2 regions of the Kitasatospora sp. NPDC059795 genome follow, and region 2 is predicted to be linked to the other one. Evidence: riboswitches for the same ligand, from Rfam matches in the RefSeq annotation. Region 2 holds a riboswitch; the other holds the start of a gene.
What was found. A riboswitch is a leader RNA that binds a small molecule or an ion and turns the genes downstream of it on or off. The one in region 2 is predicted to bind glycine.
Positions count from the first base shown of each region.

Region 1: it holds a riboswitch for glycine, as region 2 does, so the genes downstream of both, gcvT (glycine cleavage system aminomethyltransferase GcvT) here and gcvP (aminomethyl-transferring glycine dehydrogenase) in region 2, are expected to answer to the same signal.

Region 1 is NZ_JBHWID010000002.1:671,340-680,110, forward strand. It holds gene ACFV4P_RS06925 (L-serine ammonia-lyase) at 1-440, opposite strand, end outside; gene glyA (serine hydroxymethyltransferase) at 588-1,856, opposite strand; gene gcvH (glycine cleavage system protein GcvH) at 1,872-2,246, opposite strand; gene gcvT (glycine cleavage system aminomethyltransferase GcvT) at 2,349-3,467, opposite strand; glycine riboswitch at 3,618-3,722, opposite strand; gene ACFV4P_RS06945 (enhanced serine sensitivity protein SseB) at 3,861-4,628, shown strand; gene ACFV4P_RS06950 (enhanced serine sensitivity protein SseB C-terminal domain-containing protein) at 4,748-5,572, shown strand; gene ACFV4P_RS06955 (ABC transporter permease) at 6,119-7,117, shown strand; gene ACFV4P_RS06960 (ABC transporter substrate-binding protein) at 7,146-8,771, shown strand, end outside.
Region 2 is NZ_JBHWID010000021.1:11,388-20,158, reverse strand. It holds gene rpmI (50S ribosomal protein L35) at 30-224, opposite strand; gene infC (translation initiation factor IF-3) at 358-1,098, opposite strand; gene ACFV4P_RS31440 (DUF1844 domain-containing protein) at 1,561-1,935, shown strand; gene gcvP (aminomethyl-transferring glycine dehydrogenase) at 2,199-5,069, opposite strand; glycine riboswitch at 5,288-5,394, opposite strand; gene ACFV4P_RS31430 (PRC and DUF2382 domain-containing protein) at 5,582-6,586, shown strand; gene ACFV4P_RS31425 (MFS transporter) at 6,743-8,212, shown strand; gene ACFV4P_RS31420 (DNA polymerase IV) at 8,538-8,771, opposite strand, start outside.

The DNA of each region.
Region 1 (8,771 bases), on a different contig from region 2:
GAGTAGTAGGTCTTCTCCAGCAGGACGGCGCCGGTGGCGTCGTACGCCCACAGGGCCATGCCGTTGGCGTGGTAGGGCAGGGCCTTGCGGCGGTGCAGGACGAGTTCGGTGTCGGGGTCGAAGGCGATCTCGCGGCGGCCCACCAGGTTGAGCCGCTTGGTGGCGCGGATCCGTTCGACGTCCAGGTCGGCCTGGTCGACGTCGACGGTGCGCGGGGAGTTGTTCTCCAGGCCGAGCAGGACGGCCTTGGGGGTGCCGTGGCCGTGGCCGGTGGCGCCGAGGGAGCCGTACAGCTCGGCGCGGAGCGAGGCGACCTGGTCGAGGAGTCCCTCGGAGGCGAGCCGGCGGGCGAACATCCGGGCGGCGCGCATCGGGCCGACGGTGTGCGAGGAGGACGGTCCGATACCGACGGAGAAGAGGTCGAAGACGCTGATGGCCACGGGGTGACGTCCTTGTCTGGTCTCGTGGAGTGGTCCGTCCGGTGGGACGGGGGCGGCGCATGGAACGGGGCACCGCGCACGTTCCAGTGTGCGCGGTGCCCCGGGGTTTCCGGGCGTCCGCCGGGTGCGGGCGGACGCGGGGAAGGGTTACAGCTCGGGGTACAGCGGGTGCTTGGCGGCGAGCACGGTCACCCGGCCCTTGAGCGACTCGGCCTTGGCCTCGTCGAAGCCCGGCTTCAGGGTCTCCGCGATGATGTCGGCGACCTCGGTGAAGTCCTCGGTGTCGAAGCCGCGGGTGGCGAGCGCCGGGGTGCCGATGCGCAGACCCGAGGTGACCATCGGCGGGCGAGGGTCGTTCGGGACGGCGTTGCGGTTGACGGTGATGCCGACCTCGTGCAGGCGGTCCTCGGCGTCCTGGCCGTTGAGCTCGCTGTTGCGCAGGTCCACCAGGACCAGGTGCACGTCGGTGCCGCCGGAGAGGACGGAGACGCCGGAGGCGGTCACGTCGTCCTGCAGCAGGCGCTCGGCGAGCAGCTTCGCGCCCTCCAGGGTACGGCGCTGGCGGTCCTTGAACTCGTCGGTGGCCGCGACCTTGAAGGCCACCGCCTTGCCGGCGATGACGTGCTCCAGCGGGCCGCCCTGCTGGCCGGGGAAGACCGCGGAGTTGATCTTCTTGGCGAACTCGGCCTTGGACAGGATGACGCCGCCGCGCGGGCCGCCCAGGGTCTTGTGGGTGGTGGTGGTGACCACGTCCGCGTACGGCACCGGGGAGGGGTGCAGACCGGCGGCGACCAGGCCGGCGAAGTGCGCCATGTCGACCATCAGCAGGGCGCCGACCTCGTCCGCGATGCGGCGGAACTCGGCGAAGTCCAGCTGGCGCGGGTAGGCGGACCAGCCGGCGATGATCAGCTTGGGCTGGTGCTCCTTGGCGAGGCGCTCGACCTCGGCCATGTCGACCTGGCCGGTCTTCTCGTCCACGTGGTACGCGGCCACGTTGTAGAGCTTGCCGGAGAAGTTGATCTTCATGCCGTGGGTCAGGTGACCGCCGTGGGCCAGGCTCAGGCCCAGGATGGTGTCGCCCGGCTGGATCAGCGCGAACATCGCCGCGGCGTTCGCCTGCGCGCCGGAGTGCGGCTGCACGTTGGCGTGCTCGGCGCCGAACAGCTCCTTGACCCGGTCGATCGCGATCTGCTCGACCACGTCGACGTGCTCGCAGCCGCCGTAGTAACGGCGGCCGGGGTAGCCCTCGGCGTACTTGTTGGTGAGCACCGAGCCCTGGGCCTCCATGACCGCCACCGGGGCGAAGTTCTCGGAGGCGATCATTTCCAGGGTGGTCTGCTGGCGGTGCAGCTCGGCGTCGACCGCGGCGGCGATCTCCGGGTCGAGCGCGTGGAGGGACTGGTTGAGAACCGTCATGAGGGGGTCTCCCGGTCAGGCGCCGGTGAAGGCGGTGTAGCCGTCGGCGTCGAGCAGCTCGTCGGTGGCCGTGGCCCGGACCTTGAACAGCCAACCGCCCTCGAAGGGCTCCGAGTTGACCAGGGCCGGGTCGTCGATGACCTCCTGGTTGACCTCGGTGACCTCGCCGGTGGCGGGGGAGAAGAGGTCGCTGACCGACTTGGTGGACTCGAGCTCGCCACAGGTCTCACCCGCGGTGACGGTGTCGCCGACATTCGGGAGCTGGACGTAGACGATGTCGCCGAGGGCGTCCGCGGCGTGCGCGGTGATGCCGATCGTCGACACCCCGTCCACGGCGGCCGTCAGCCACTCGTGCTCCTTGGTGTACTGCAGGTGCGTGGGGTTGCTCATGACGTCATTCTCCAGGATCGCGGGAGGGGAGGGCGCGGCCGTCCGCTGGGCGGACGAACCGGAAAGAACTGCTCGAACAGGCAGGTGAAGGGGCGACGGAGGTCAGCGGGCGCGCTTGTAGAACGGCAGCGCGACGACCTGGACCGGCTCGGCCTTGCCGCGGACGTCCACGGCGACGGTGGCGCCCGGCTCGGCGTGCGCGGCGTCCACGTACGCGATGGCGATCGGCTTGCCCAGGGTCGGGGAGGGCGAGCCGGAGGTGATCCGGCCGATCGCGGCGCCCTCGGCGTCCACCACGGCGTACTCGGCACGCGGGACGCGGCGGCCCTCGGAGACCAGGCCGACCAGCTTGCGCGGGGGGTTGGCCTCGGCGGCCGCGGCGGCCTCCTCCAGGGCCTTGCGGCCGACGAACTCGCCGTTGTTGGTGGTCTTGTCGAAACGCACCACGCGGCCCAGGCCGGCGTCGAACGGGGTCAGCTCGGTGGACAGCTCGTGCCCGTACAGCGGCATGCCGGCCTCCAGGCGCAGCGTGTCGCGGCAGGACAGGCCGCACGGGACGAGGCCCTCGGCGGTGCCGGCCCCGGTCAGCGCGGTCCACAGGTGTTCGGCGTCGGCGGGGGCGCAGAAGACCTCGAAGCCGTCCTCGCCGGTGTAGCCGGTGCGGGCCAGCCAGACCTGACGGTCCGCCACGGTGGCGGGCAGCAGCGCGTAGTACTTGAGGCCGGGCAGGTCGGCGTCGGTGAGCTTGGCCAGGATGCCGTTGGCCTCCGGGCCCTGGACGGCGAGCAGCGCGTAGGCGTCGCAGTCGTCGCGGACGGTGGCGTCGAAGCCGGCCGCGCGCTCGGTCAGGGCGTCCAGCACGACCTGGGCGTTGGAGGCGTTGGCGACCACCAGGTACTCGTTCTCCGCGGTGCGGTAGACGATCAGGTCGTCCAGGATGCCGCCGTCCTCGCGGCAGATCATGGTGTAGCGGGCGCGCAGCACGCCGAGCGCGGAGATGAAGCCGACCAGGGCGTGGTCGAGCAGTTCGCCGGCCTGCGGGCCGGAGACGGTGATCTCGCCCATGTGCGACAGGTCGAACAGGCCGGCCTTGGTACGGACCGCGAGGTGCTCCTCGCGCTCGCTGCCGTAGCGCAGCGGCATGTCCCAGCCCGCGAAGTCGGTCATGGTGGCGCCGAGCGAGCGGTGCAGCGCGTCGAGCGCGGTGAGGCGGAGGGACACGACAGGACTCCCGGGATCTGGAAACGGGCAGGCTGGGGCGAATCTCCCCGTCTGTCGTCGAACCTGAGAGCTTCACCGCATCCCGGACAGGATGGCGGTTTGCACCGTGGGTGGGCGCACGGCACGGCCGTGTCCACTTTCCAGATCTGCCTCGCCCGGGCGGTAGGGGGGCCTGAGAGATTCCGGGGAGGACTTGCTCCTTCGGCGCCGGTCGCGACCGGGTGACGGTCGTTCCGGCTCTCCCGCGCGGGTTCGAGCGGCCGGTATGAAGTTAGGGCGGGCCCATCATGGCATGCCGCGGGGTGCTTGCGGCAGTGGGGATGGATCACACTCGCACCGGCCCGCCCGCCGACGCCGCTAACCTGAACGCAACCGTGAGTGTGGAGGGGCGAGATGGGGTTCCCGCTGGGTCAGGTTCCGGAAGGCGGGAGCTGGCCGGCCAACGAGCTGGAGCAGGTGCTGATGGCGGCCCTGGGCGACCCGGGGGCGACGCCCCGGGTGATCGAGGTGCTGGCCCGCAGTCAGGTGTGGATCCCGCTGCCGTCCGGCGCCGATCCGCAGTCGGGCTCGCTCGACCTGCCGACCCTGGAGCTCGCCGGCGCGCCCTACGTGCCGGTGTACAGCTCGCAGGAGCTGTACCTGCAGCACGCGCCGGGCATCCCGTTCGCGATCGCCCCGATGTGGGAGTTCGCCCGGGGTCTGCCGCTGGGCATCGGCGTCGCGGTCAACCCCGAGGCGCCGGTGGGCATCCCGGTGCCGCCGGAGGGCGTCGGGGAGCTGCGGCGCGGGCCGCGCGGCGAGGACTGGGAGGCGCAGGGCGTCACCGAGGGGGCCCGGGTGGCGCTCAAGGAGCCCGAGCCGCACCAGGAGCCGTACGCCTTCCTGGCCGCCGCCACCGGTGAACTCGCCGCCGTGCCGGGCGTGCTGACGGCCCGTCGGGCGCTGGCCCGGGTGGAGGGCGAGTCGACCCTGCTGTACATCGGCGTCCAGCTGGACCCGGCGTCCCCGGCCGACCCCGGCGACGTCAACCTCGCGCTCGGCCGGGCGCTCGGAACCGCGCCGCCGAGTTGGGGCGTCCACCTGGTGCTGCTCGACCTGGTCGCGGACCCGGTGGTGGACTGGCTGCTGGGGCGGGTACAGCCCTTCTACGTGCGGCCGTGAGGCCCGAGGGATCCGGTACGGCGGCATGACGGTTGACGGGCGCGACCCATAGGGTTGCCCCGGCACACCGCGGGGCGGTGGACGGGCGGACGAGGGAAGTCGAGAAAGAGGGCGGCGACGTGACGGGAGCAGCGGGCGACCCGGGCGCGATCGAGCGCGCCCTCGGAGCGGTCGCACCGGAGCGCTGGGAGGCGTACGAGGGGCTGTTGCGCGCCCTCGCGCACGGGCAGGTCTGGATGCTGCTCTGGCACGGAAGCCCGGGCAGCCCGGACGCCCAGTACGGGAACATGGACGTCGGCGGGCACGGCTACGCGCCCTGTGTGACCTCGCCGGGGCAGCTGACGGCCAGCGGCTGGTCGCGCGGCCACGAGGTGGTGTCCGGGCCGGAGATCGCCGGCTCGCTGTACCGCTCCCGCTGGGGCCTGTGGCTGGACCCGCACCGCCCGGGCGGCGGCATCGGCGTGCCGTGGGCCGACCTCCGGCGGATCGCGGTCGGCCTGGACCGGCTGCCGGCCGGGCCGCTGCGGATCTCCGAACCGACCGGCCAGGCACCGCAGTTCTTCGCCGTGCTGAACCAACAGGCCGCCGAGGTACGCCCGTTGCGTTCGCTCTGGCGGGCCTGGGTCGAACCGGTGCTGGGCGAACCGCACTTGGCGATCGGTCTGGACCTGTACGACACCTCGCCGCCGGCCGTGGAGGCCGCCCGGGCGCTGGTGCAGCGGGCCGCCGCGCAGGCCCCCGAGGGGCCGGCCGTCTCGACCGTGCTGATGGCCGACGAGTTCGACCCGGTGGCGATGTGGCTGCGGGCCGGCACCCGCCCGTTCTTCGACCGGCAGGCCGCGGCCGGTCCCTACCCCACCGGTTTCGGTTACGCAGCGCAACCACCGTCCGGGCCCGCACCGGGCTGGCCGGGGCCCCAGTGGCCGGGATACCCGGGTCGATGACCGAGTTCTGACAAAACGTCCGAAAACCCCCGCCCCCGCCTCCTCCCGAGGCGGGCGGGGGCTTTTCGCGTTCCCGGGGTCTACGCGCGGCGCCACCGGCGCCACCTGGCGTTTCCCCGCCAATGGCGGGGTGTCGTCAAAGCGACTCTTGACGGGCGTGTGACCCCTGTGTGAAGAGCGATATGCCAGCGCAACGGTTGTGCATGCGGGCAGATCACAGTTAGGCATCCTTCGTCATGAGGGTCTTCCGTCGGGTACATCCCATGACAGAGAGTGCTGCCCAATGCGGAGCGCGAGACGATCCTCACGAAGGTGAACGTGCCGCCGCCACAGCATGAACCGCACGATGCGCATCTCCGTGCGGCCGCACCATGCGCGCCGGGGCAATCCACCCGGCGTCCTCGGCACCACCCCGTAACGCTCTGCTTGCCAAACGCACTTCTGCACCGCCGCATCGGCACCCGGCACCACCGCAACCGCTCTGCCTTCCGCACCAAACGCGACTCCGTGGGCCGGCCACCGTCGGCGAGGGGAACGAACTGACTCATGACCACACCCACCGAGACCTCGGGTCCGCCGTCCGGCGCTCAGCCTGACGGTGCGTCAACCACCGCGCCGGCCAAGAAGATCGAGGGTCGCTCGCCGGGCCGCATCGCCTGGGACCGCCTCAAGCGCGACAAGGTCGCCCTGGCCGGCGGTGTCGTGGTGATCCTGCTGGTGCTGGCCGCGATCTTCGCGCCGGTGCTGTCCTCCATGTTCGGACACCCGCCGAACGAACCGCACCCGGACCAGATCAACCCGGACCTCGGCCTGCCCAGGGGCTCGTTCGGCGGCATCAGCGGCGACTTCCTGCTGGGCGTCGACCCGACGTTCGGCCGCGACGTGTTCTCCCGGATCCTCTACGGTGCGCAGATCTCGATGCTGGTGGCGCTCGGCGCGGCCGTGCTGTCGGTCTGCATCGGCGTGGTCATGGGCGTCACGGCCGGCTACTTCGGCGGCTGGGTGGACGCGTTCATCAGCCGGGTCATGGACATCCTGCTGGCCTTCCCGCAGCTGCTGTTCAGCATCGCCCTCGTGTCGGTGATGCCCACCTCGGCGTTCGGCATCCCGGACCAGTGGCTGCGACCCCTCATCCTGGTCTTCGTCATCGGCTTCTTCGGCTGGCCCTACATCGGACGCATCGTCAGGGGCCAGGCGATGTCGCTGCGCGAGCGGGAGTTCGTGGACGCGGCCCGCAGCCTCGGCGCCGGCCGCACCCACATCCTGTTCCGCGAACTCCTGCCCAACCTGGTGGCGCCGATCCTGGTCTACGCGACCCTGATCATCCCCACCAACATCCTCAACGAGGCGGCGCTCAGCTTCCTCGGGGCCGGTGTCCGGCCGCCGACCGCGTCCTGGGGGCAGATGCTCTCCGAAGCGGTCCGGATCTACCAGGCGGACCCCATGTACATGGTGGTGCCCGGCCTCGCCATCTTCATCACCGTGCTCGCCTTCAACCTCTTCGGTGACGGCCTGCGCGATGCGCTCGACCCCAAGGGCAACTGAGCCCGCGACTCTGGAGGTTCTCCAACCAATGAAGCGAAACAGGACGCTCGCGGTCGCCGCCCTCGCGGCCACCCTCGCGCTCACCGCCACCGCGTGCGGCGGTAGCAAGAACGACACGGGCGGCAACAACAAGGGCGGCGCGGGCTTCAACGCGGCCGTCGACAAGGTGGTGAACCCGTCCACCCAGAAGGGCGGCACCCTCAACATGTGGACCACCACCGACGTGGACTCGCTCGACCCCGGTCGCGCGTACTACGCCTCGGTGTGGAACTTCGAGCGCTTCTACTCCCGCACCCTGCTGGCCTTCGACGGCAAGCCGGGCAAGGACGGCCTGAAGCTGGTCCCCGACCTGGCCGCAGCCCAGCCGGAGATCGCCGCCGACGGCAAGACCTACACCTTCAAGCTGAAGCCGGGTCTGAAGTTCGAGGACGGCTCGGTCATCACCTCGAAGGACATCAAGTACGGCGTCGAGCGCATCTTCGCGCAGGACGTCATCTCCGGTGGCCCGACCTACCTGATCAACGAGCTCGACCAGGGCCAGGATTACAAGGGCCCGTACACCGACACGGACCCGAACAAGCTCGGCCTGAAGACGGTCGAGACCCCGGACGACACCACCATCGTCTTCAAGCTGGCGAAGCCCAACTCGGACTTCCCGTACCTGCTGGCCATGGGCTCGGCCGCGCCGGTCCCGCAGAAGCTCGACACCGGCTCCAAGTACGGCGAGAAGCCGGTCTCCTCCGGCCCGTACAAGTTCAAGTCGGCCGAGCCGGGCAAGGGCTACGAGCTGGTCCGCAACGAGAACTGGGACCCGGCCTCCGACCCGTTCCGCAAGGCGCTGCCGGACGTCGTCAAGCTGACCGTCACCACCAACGCCGACGACATGGACCAGCAGCTGCTGGCGAACAGCGCCGACCTCGACTGGGCCCAGACCGGCCTGTCGCAGGCCGCGCAGGTCAAGGTGCTGCAGGACGACTCGCTGAAGGCCAACACCGACGACCCGTACAACGGCTTCATCCGCTACATCACGCTGGCCCCGTCGGTCGCCCCGTTCGACAACCAGCACTGCCGCAACGCGGTGCTGTACGCGGCCGACACCACCGCCCTGCAGACCGCCCGCGGCGGCTCGGTGGCCGGCTCGATCTACGGCTCGATGCTGCCCCCGAACATCCTCGGCTCGGACAACTACGACCCGTTCAACCTGACCCAGGGCAAGCCGAACGTCGAGAAGGCCAAGGAAGAGCTGAAGGCCTGCGGCAAGCCGGAGGGCTTCAAGACCAACATCGCGGTCCGCGGCAACAAGCCGAAGGAGGTCAACTCCGCGGTGGCGCTGCAGACCGCCCTCAAGGCCGTCAACATCGACGTCACGGTCCAGCAGTACGACGGCAAGCTGATCGCCTCCGAGATCGGCGCGCCCGACGTGGTCAAGTCCAAGGGCTACGGCCTGATCGTGATGGGCTGGGGCGCCGACTACCCGACCGGCTCCGGCTACATGCAGCCCCTGATGGACGGCCGCTTCATCCCGAGCAACGGCAACAGCAACTACGCCGAGATCAACGACCCCGAGGTCAACGGCTGGTTCGACCAGGCCGCGCAGCAGACCGACCCGGCCAAGGCCGCCGACCTCTACAAGAAGATCAACCACAAGGTGATC
Region 2 (8,771 bases):
GTGCCCGCAGCGTGGCCGCGGGCGGGCGATCACTTGCCGAGAAGCTTCTTGATCTTCTTGGCGTCGCCGGGGGCCATCTCGGCGTTGCCGGCCAGCTTGCGGGTCAGCGTCGAGGGCTTGTGCTCAAGCAGGTGGCGACGGCCGGCACGCTCGCGCAGCACCTTCCCGGAGCCAGTGATCTTGAAGCGCTTGCTGGCGCCGCTGTGCGTCTTCTGCTTCGGCATGTCGCCGTATCTCCTCGTCGGTCCGTTCGCGGCCCGCACCCCGGGGGTGCGGGCCGGAACTGGATGGATCTCGTCTCCGGGACGGATGCCCCGGAACCGGTGCCGATCCCGCCCGGATTCTGAACCCGAAGGCTCAGGCGTCCTGGGCGGTCTCGGCGGGCTGCTCGACCTCGGCGGTCTCGGCAACGGGCTCGACCTCGGCGGTCTCGGTCTCCTCGACCTGGTCCACCTCGGCGGTCTCGGTCTCCTCGACCTGATCCACCTCGTCGGCCTCGTCCGCCTGATCCGCGGCCGGGCCGCGACCCAGCCGCTCCGCCTTGCGGGCGTCGGCGGCGGCGCGGGCCTCGGCCATCGCCTCGGTCTTCTTCTTGTGCGGGCCGAGAACCATGATCATGTTTCGGCCGTCCTGCTTGGCCGCGGACTCCACGAAGCCGAGCTCCTGGACGTCCTCCGCGAGCCGCTGCAGCAGTCGGAAGCCCAGCTCGGGGCGAGACTGCTCACGACCGCGGAACATGATCGTGATCTTGACCTTGTCGCCCTGCTTGAGGAACCGGACGACGTGACCCTTCTTGGTGTCATAGTCGTGCGGGTCGATCTTCGGCCGGAGCTTCATCTCCTTGATGACCGTGTGCGCCTGGTTCTTGCGCGCCTCACGGGCCTTCATGGCCGACTCGTACTTGAACTTGCCGTAGTCCATGAGCTTGCACACCGGCGGGCGCGCCGTGGCGGCGACCTCGACCAGGTCCAGGTCGTACTCCTGGGCAAGCTCCAGCGCCTTCGCGAGCGGGACGATGCCGACCTGCTCGCCGCTGGGACCGACGAGTCGCACCTCGGGGACGCGAATCCGGTCGTTGATGCGGGGCTCGGTGCTGATGGGGCCTCCTCGGTTGCACCTTCTTCGATGCGGCCGTCGGACGGCGGTCGCACGTAGTGGTTTCGACCACTGGGCGGGGCTTCATTCATGCTTCGCTGCCCCTCCGCCGTCTGGCAGAAGCACCGAACGCACGAAAAAAGCCCCGCACGGTACAGGCGGGGCTCCACACGTTCCGGGATGCCCTGACGGACACCACTGGCAGCAAGCATTCCTTGCGGCGCTCGCCACGGACCGGACCCGTCGACCCTTCGGCCGCTCGGGTGGGAGACTGTCGCGGTTGCCCTCTCGGGCCTCCTGAAGTGGAGCCTCCACTTGCTGGCCTGGCTCCCGAATCGGGTTCCTGGCCGGTCAGTCTCGAAGCATACCAGCGTTCCGGGGCCGACCGGTATTCCGGTCCGCCTCCGCCCGCCTTGTACCCTCCCTTTGTACTGCGCTTTCGCACCAGCATCCCGGAGTGACACCTTGACCAGCCAGCCCGACCACTCGCCCGAGTCCGACCAGGCCCTCGGTTTCGACGACCTGACCCGCGACATCGCAGAGGTCCCCGCCGTCGAGGTGATCACCACCGTCGCCGTCCACCTGATGAGCGCCGCCGCCGTCAAGTGCGGCCTGGCCGAGGGCGGCGAGGCCGACAAGGACCTCGACGAGGCCCGCAAGCTGATCACCGCCCTCGCCGGCCTGGTCACCGCCGGAGCCCCCGAGATCTCCAACTTCCACGCCGCCCCCCTCCGCGACGGCCTCCGCTCCCTCCAGCTCGCCTTCCGCGAAGCCTCCCTCATCCCCGACGCCCCCGGCACCGGCCCCGGCGAAAAGTTCACGGGCCCCGTCTACTCCTGACCCCCCCCACCCCCCGCCGAAGGCGCCTCCCGCCCCCAGCCCCGCAGGGCCCCGCCGCAGGCGCCTTCGCCTTCCGCCCCGCCAGGGGCGCTGCGCGCAGCGGAAGACCCAACGCCAGAGCCGCCCGCCGAGGGAACTCCCCCGACGGGCGGCTTTCGCTATGCGTCCCTGTCCCGCCGCAGGCGCCTTCTGACCCCAACGCCGGAGCCGCCCGCCGAGGAAAGATCCCTCGACGGGCGGCTCCGGCTCTATGCGGTCACCACTCAGGCGTCGTACTCACTGAGCGGCGGGCACGAGCACACCAGGTTCCGGTCGCCGTACGCGCCGTCGATGCGTCGCACCGCCGGCCAGTACTTGTCCGCCGGGTTCACACCCGCCGGGAAGACCGCCTCCTCGCGGGTGTAGGAGTGCGTCCACTCCCCCGCCAGCATCGCCGCGGTGTGCGGCGCGTTGCCCAGCGGGTTGTCGTCCGCCGCCCACTCGCCCGAGCCGACCTTCTCGATCTCCCCGCGGATAGCGATCATCGCCTCGCAGAACCGGTCGATCTCGTACAGGTCCTCGGACTCCGTCGGCTCGATCATCAGCGTGCCGGCCACCGGGAACGACATCGTCGGCGCGTGGAAGCCGTAGTCGATCAGGCGCTTCGCGATGTCGTCGACGCTGACGCCCGTCTCCTTGCTGAGCGGCCGCAGGTCGATGATGCACTCGTGCGCGACCAGCCCGCCGGGGCCGGTGTACAGCACCGGGAAGTGCGGGGCGAGCCGCTTGGCGATGTAGTTGGCGTTCAGCACGGCCACCTGGGTGGCGCGCTTGAGGCCCTCGCCGCCCATCAGTCGCACGTACGACCAGGAGATCGGCAGGATCGCCGCGGAGCCCCACGGCGCGGCCGAGATCGGGCCGACACCGGTCGCGGGGCCGGCCTCGGCCTGAAGCGGGTGGTTGGGCAGGTACGGCGCGAGGTGCTCGCGCACCGCGACCGGGCCGACGCCGGGGCCGCCGCCGCCGTGCGGGATGCAGAAGGTCTTGTGCAGGTTCAGGTGCGAGACGTCCGCGCCGAACTTGCCGGGCTTGGCGAGGCCGACCAGCGCGTTCAGGTTGGCGCCGTCGACGTACACCTGGCCGCCGGCCTCGTGGACGAGCGCGCAGATCTCGGTGATCTGGGTCTCGAACACGCCGTGGGTGGACGGGTAGGTGACCATCAGCACGGCGAGCTGCTCACGGTGCTGCTCGATCTTGGCCTTCAGGTCCTCGACGTCGACGTCGCCGTCGGCCAGCGTCTTGACCACGACGACCCGCATGCCGGCCATCGCCGCCGAGGCCGCGTTGGTGCCGTGCGCCGAGGACGGGATCAGGCAGACGTCGCGCTGGGTGTCGCCGTTCGCCCGGTGGTAGGCCCGGACGGCCAGCAGACCGGCCAGCTCGCCCTGCGAGCCCGCGTTCGGCTGGATCGACACGGCGTCGTACCCGGTGACCTCCACCAGCTGCTGCTCCAGCCCGCGGATCAGCGTCAGGAAGCCCGCCGCCTGGTCGACCGGCGCGAACGGGTGCAGCTGACCGAACTCGGGCCAGGTGATCGGCTCCATCTCGGTGGTCGCGTTGAGCTTCATGGTGCAGGAGCCCAGCGGGATCATGCCGCGGTCGAGCGCGTAGTCACGGTCCGACAGGCGGCGCAGGTAGCGCAGCATCGCCGTCTCGGAGCGGTGGCTGTGGAACACCGGGTGCGTCAGGTACTCGTCCTCGCGCAGCAGCGCGGCCGGCAGCGCGTCCGCGTCCTCGGCGATCTCCCCGGAGACCCCGAACGCGGCGAACACGGCCGCCAGGTGCTCACGCGTCGTCGTCTCGTCGCACGAGACCGACACGCGGTCGCCGTCGACCTTGTACACGTTCACGCCACCGGCCAGCGCCGCGGCGACGACCTCGTCGGCCTTGCCGGGCACGATCGCGGTGACGGTGTCGAAGAACGCCTCGTGGGCGAGCTCGACGCCGCCCGCGCGCAGGCCGGAGGCGAGTGCGGCGGCGTAGCGGTGGGTGCGGCGGGCGATGTCGGCGAGGCCGTCGGGGCCGTGGTAGACGGCGTACATGGAGGCCATCACGGCGAGCAGCACCTGCGCGGTGCAGATGTTGGAGGTGGCCTTCTCGCGGCGGATGTGCTGCTCGCGGGTCTGCAGGGCGAGGCGGTAGGCGCGGTTGCCGTCGGCGTCGACGGAGACGCCGACCAGGCGGCCGGGCAGGTTGCGGGCGTACTCGGCGCGCACGGCGAGGTAGCCGGCGTGCGGGCCGCCGAAGCCCATCGGGACGCCGAAGCGCTGCGAGGTGCCGCAGGCGATGTCGGCGCCGAGCTCGCCGGGCGAGCGCAGCAGGGTGAGGGCGAGCAGGTCGGCGGCGACGGCGACGACCGCGCCGAGCTGGTGGGCCTGCTCGATGACGGGCTTGATCTCGCGCACGGCGCCGGACGCGCCGGGGTACTGGAGCAGCACGCCGAAGACGCCGCGTTCGGCGATCTCGGCCGGGATGCCGTCGGACAGGTCGGCGGTGACGACCTCGACGCCGGTCGGTTCGGCGCGGGTCTCGATCACGGCGAGGGTCTGCGGCAGGGTGTCGGCGTCGACCAGGAAGACGCCGCCCTTGACCTTGGTGACGCGCCGGGCCAGGGCCATCGCCTCGGCGGCGGCGGTGCCCTCGTCGAGCAGCGAGGAGCCGGAGGTGGCCATGCCGGTCAGGTCGGAGACCGCGGTCTGGAAGTTGAGCAGGGCCTCCAGGCGGCCCTGGGAGATCTCCGGCTGGTACGGGGTGTAGGCGGTGTACCAGGCGGGGTTCTCGAGGACGTTGCGCAGGATGACCGGCGGGGTGAAGGTGCCGTAGTAGCCGAGGCCGATCATCGAGGTGAGGACCTGGTTGCGGCCGGCGAGCTCGCGGAGCTCGGCGAGGACCTGGGCCTCGCTGCGGCCGGCGGGCAGGCCGAGCGCGGTGAGGCTGCGGATGGCGTCCGGCACGGCCGCGTCGGACAGTTCGTCCAGCGAGGTGTAGCCGACCTGGGCCAGCATCTTCTGCTGGGCGTCGCTGTCGGGGCCGATGTGGCGGTGCTCGAAGGGGCTGGCCTGCTCAAGCTCGGTGAGCGTCGGCTGGGCGTTCATGGGGGTCGGGCCTCCTGGTCGCGGACCGGCGGTGGTACGCACGCCGGCCGGCCGCTGTGGGAGCGTCGGGGCGCACGAACCCGTCAGCCTCCCCCTCTGTCATCGGTACCTGAGAGCTTCGCGCGCCCGGGTGGTGGCCCGGTCGGCTTGCACCGTCGGCGAGAGCAGCGTCCGATGGCTTCGGTGCCGACGGTCCTGCCCTGCTTTCCAGAGTGACCTGGTCCCACTCGGTACGGATGCCTGAGAGATTCCGGGGAGGGGTTGCTCCTTCGGCGTCCCGCAACCCTCTCGAATCAGGGGGCCGGGACTCTCCCGAGCGGGCTCGGCGGTCGCCGCCCAGGGTACCAGCGCCGACCTGGACGATCACCGGTACGGCCCTGCGAACCGCCCCGTACGGCGGCGCTCGGAGCGACACCGTCCGTTACGTACCTTTTGGTGTGGAATAGCGGTCCGGCACGCTCCTCCGACCGCTCCCCCGACGGGTCTCCCAGGAGCAGCAACCGGAGGACAGCGTGCAGACCGATATCGATCCGCGCGACCTGATCGGACACAAGGCGGTCGACCGGAACGGTGACAAGATCGGCACGGTCGACGAGGTGTACCTGGACGACGCGACCGGGGAGCCGGAGTGGGCGGCCGTCCGCACCGGGATCTTCGGCCGGGACGCCTTCGTCCCGCTGACCACCAGCGAGTTCTCCGGCGACGAGCTGCACGTCCCGTACGACAAGTCGCTGATCAAAGAGTCCCCGGACTTCGGGGTGGGCCAGCACCTCTCGCCGGAGCAGGAGTTGGAGCTGTACCGCTACTACGGCCTGGACACGGCGGGCGGCCGGCAGCCCGCCCGGTTCGCCGCGGCGCCCCCGGCCGGCCCGAAGGAGTACTCGGAGAAGGTCGCCGACCGCGACTTCGCCGACCGCGACTTCGGCGACCTCGCCTCCGCCTCGCCCGGCCCGGTCCAGGGCCCGGCCCCGGCGCCGCCGGGCTACGCCCCGCCGAAGCCGAAGGCCGCGCCGGAGCAGCCGGCCCGCCCCGCCGAGCCGGCCGCCCGGACCGACCACCCCCGCAAGCAGAACGCGCCGGTGGAGATCACCTGCCGCGAGGAGCGCCTGGACATCACCACCGAGTGGCACACCGTCGGCACCACCCGGCTGCGCAAGTACGTGACCACCGAGGCGGTGGAGCGCCGGGTGCCGCTGGTGCGCGAGCGGGTGCGGGTGGAGCGCATCCCGGTGTCGGAGGCGGAGCGCGCGGCACTGAGCGACCAGGAGATCGCCGAGGCCGTCGAGGAGGTCACCCTGCGCGAGGAGCGCCCGGTGATCCGCAAGTACCTGGCGCCGGTGGAACGGGTGCGGCTGGTGGTGGAGCGGTACACCGAGGAGGAGGTGGTCCGCGAGGAGCTGCGCCGCGAGCAGGTCGAGGTGCACGGCCCGACCACCGCCGCGGACGGCGACGCCTCCGCCCGGCAGCACCAGCCGTGGAACGCGCAGCCGCAGTCTCCGGCGACCTCTCCGGTCTGACGGATCGCCAACTCCCGGCCCCGGTCCGCCTCGGCGGGCCGGGGCTTCGACTTTGCCAAAGTTTAACCATTAGATATTTGACAGATTGAAGCATCTCCCTGGATCGTTACTTCAGTCCCTGCACTATCGCCGTATGAAGCAACCCGGAGGATTCCCGTGAGTGAGGCACCACAGCCCACCGCCGCGGCCGCCAAACCCACCAGCGCCAAGGTCCTGCCCGCGCTGATCCTCGCCATGCTGGCCTACAGCGTGGTCCAGACCGCAGTCGTCCCGATCCTTCCGAGCCTGGCCGCCGAGCTGAAGGTGTCGGGCTCCGACATCACCTGGCTGATGACGGCCAACCTGCTCTCCGCAGCGGTCCTCACCCCGCTGCTGGGCCGCTTCGGCGACCTGCGCGGCCGCAAGCCCGTACTGCTGATCTCGCTGGCCGGCCTGGTGCTCGGCTCCGGCCTCGCGGTCTGCACCCACTCCTTCGGCCTGCTGGTCGTCGCCCGGGTGCTCCAGGGCGCGGGCGGCGGCGTGCTGCCGCTGGCGATCGCCATCGTCCGTGACGAACTGCCGAAGCAGAAGGTCACCGCCGGCGTCGCCGCCATCTCCGCCTCGATGGGCGTCGGCTCCGGCCTCGGTCTGGTCGCCACCGGCCTGCTGCTGGAGCACTGGGACTACAAGTCGATCTTCTGGATGGGCCTGGTCTTCGGTCTGGCCGCCGTCGCGCTGGTGATCCTGCGGGTGCCCAGCGACCCGGTCGTCGACAAGAACGGCGGCGCCGACCCGCTCGGCGCGCTCACCCTGGCCGGCTGGCTGTCCGCCCTGCTGATCGCCGTCAGCCGCGGCAACGAATGGGGCTGGGGCTCCACTCGCACCCTCGGCCTGTTCGCCGTCGCCGCCGTCGTCGCCCTGCTGTGGCTGCTGGTCGAGGCCAAGGTCGCCCACCCGCTGGTCGACCTGAAGATGATGGCCCGCCCCGCCGTCGCCTTCACCAACATCTCCGGCCTGCTCATCGGCTTCGGCATGTACGGCTCGTTCATGGTGATCAGCAACTTCGCGCAGACCCCGGAGAAGCTCACCCACTACGGCTTCACCGCCACCGTCCTGCACGCCGGCATCATGCTGCTGCCCTCCGCGATCGGCTCCATGGTCGCCGCCCCCGTCGGCGCCCTGCTCATCGCCCGCCGCGGCCCCCGCCTCCCGCTGGTCCTCGGCGGCCTGCTCGGCGCCGTCGCCATGGCCTACCTGGCGCTGCGCCACGACGCCGAGTTCGACATCTACTTCTCCTCCGCCGTCTTCGGCCTCGGCGTCGGCCTGGCCTACGCCGCCATGCCCGCCTACATCAACGGCGCCGTCCCCGCCGAGCAGTCCGGCATCGCCAACGGCATGAACGCCGTCCTGCGCACCGTCGGCGGCGCCATCGGCACCGCCGTGATGGCCGCGATCCTCACCGGCGACACCCTCAAGCTCCCCATCCCGGTCCACCTCCCCACCCTGAACGCCTACCAGAACGCGTTCTGGATCGCCGGAGCCATGTGCCTGGTCGCCGCGATCGTCCCCTTCGCCATCCGCGCCACCAAGCCCGCCTCCACCCCCACCGAGCAGCCCACCCCGGCCCTCGCCAAGACCGACGCCTGACGGCGTCCCCCTCGCGTACTGGACACACGCGAGTCACACGGACACCCCCCGCCCAGGGCATCGGCGGGGGGTGTCCGTCTTGCACCACCGGACGCGAATCCAGGGGCGCGAGGAACTGCGCGCCCAGCCACCCCCCTCCCCCAACTCGCCTCCCCAACCCGCCCCCACGCCCCGAAGGCGCGAGAGGGTGCGAAACCAGGGGCGCGAGGAACTGCGCGCCCAGCCACCCCCCTCCCCCAACTCGCCTCCCCTACCTGGTGCCCCACACCCCAAGGCGCCCCGAGCTGCTGCCCCACCCCAAAACCCCGCCCCGCCCGCCCCCGCCCTACCCCTCAACCGCCGGAGGCCTGAGCGGAAGCGCCCCCGAAGCCTCCAACCCCTCGTCATCCACCGAAAACGTCCGCACCCGCCCCGGCCGCTCCGAGTACGGCGTCTCGAACCGCACCGTCACCCGCCCGACCCCGCTCCCCTGCACCCACCCCGGCCCGTACTCCCGGTGCGTCACGTCCTGCCCCGGCCACCACCGCCGGACCACGGGCTCGGCCGGCACCTCCTCCAC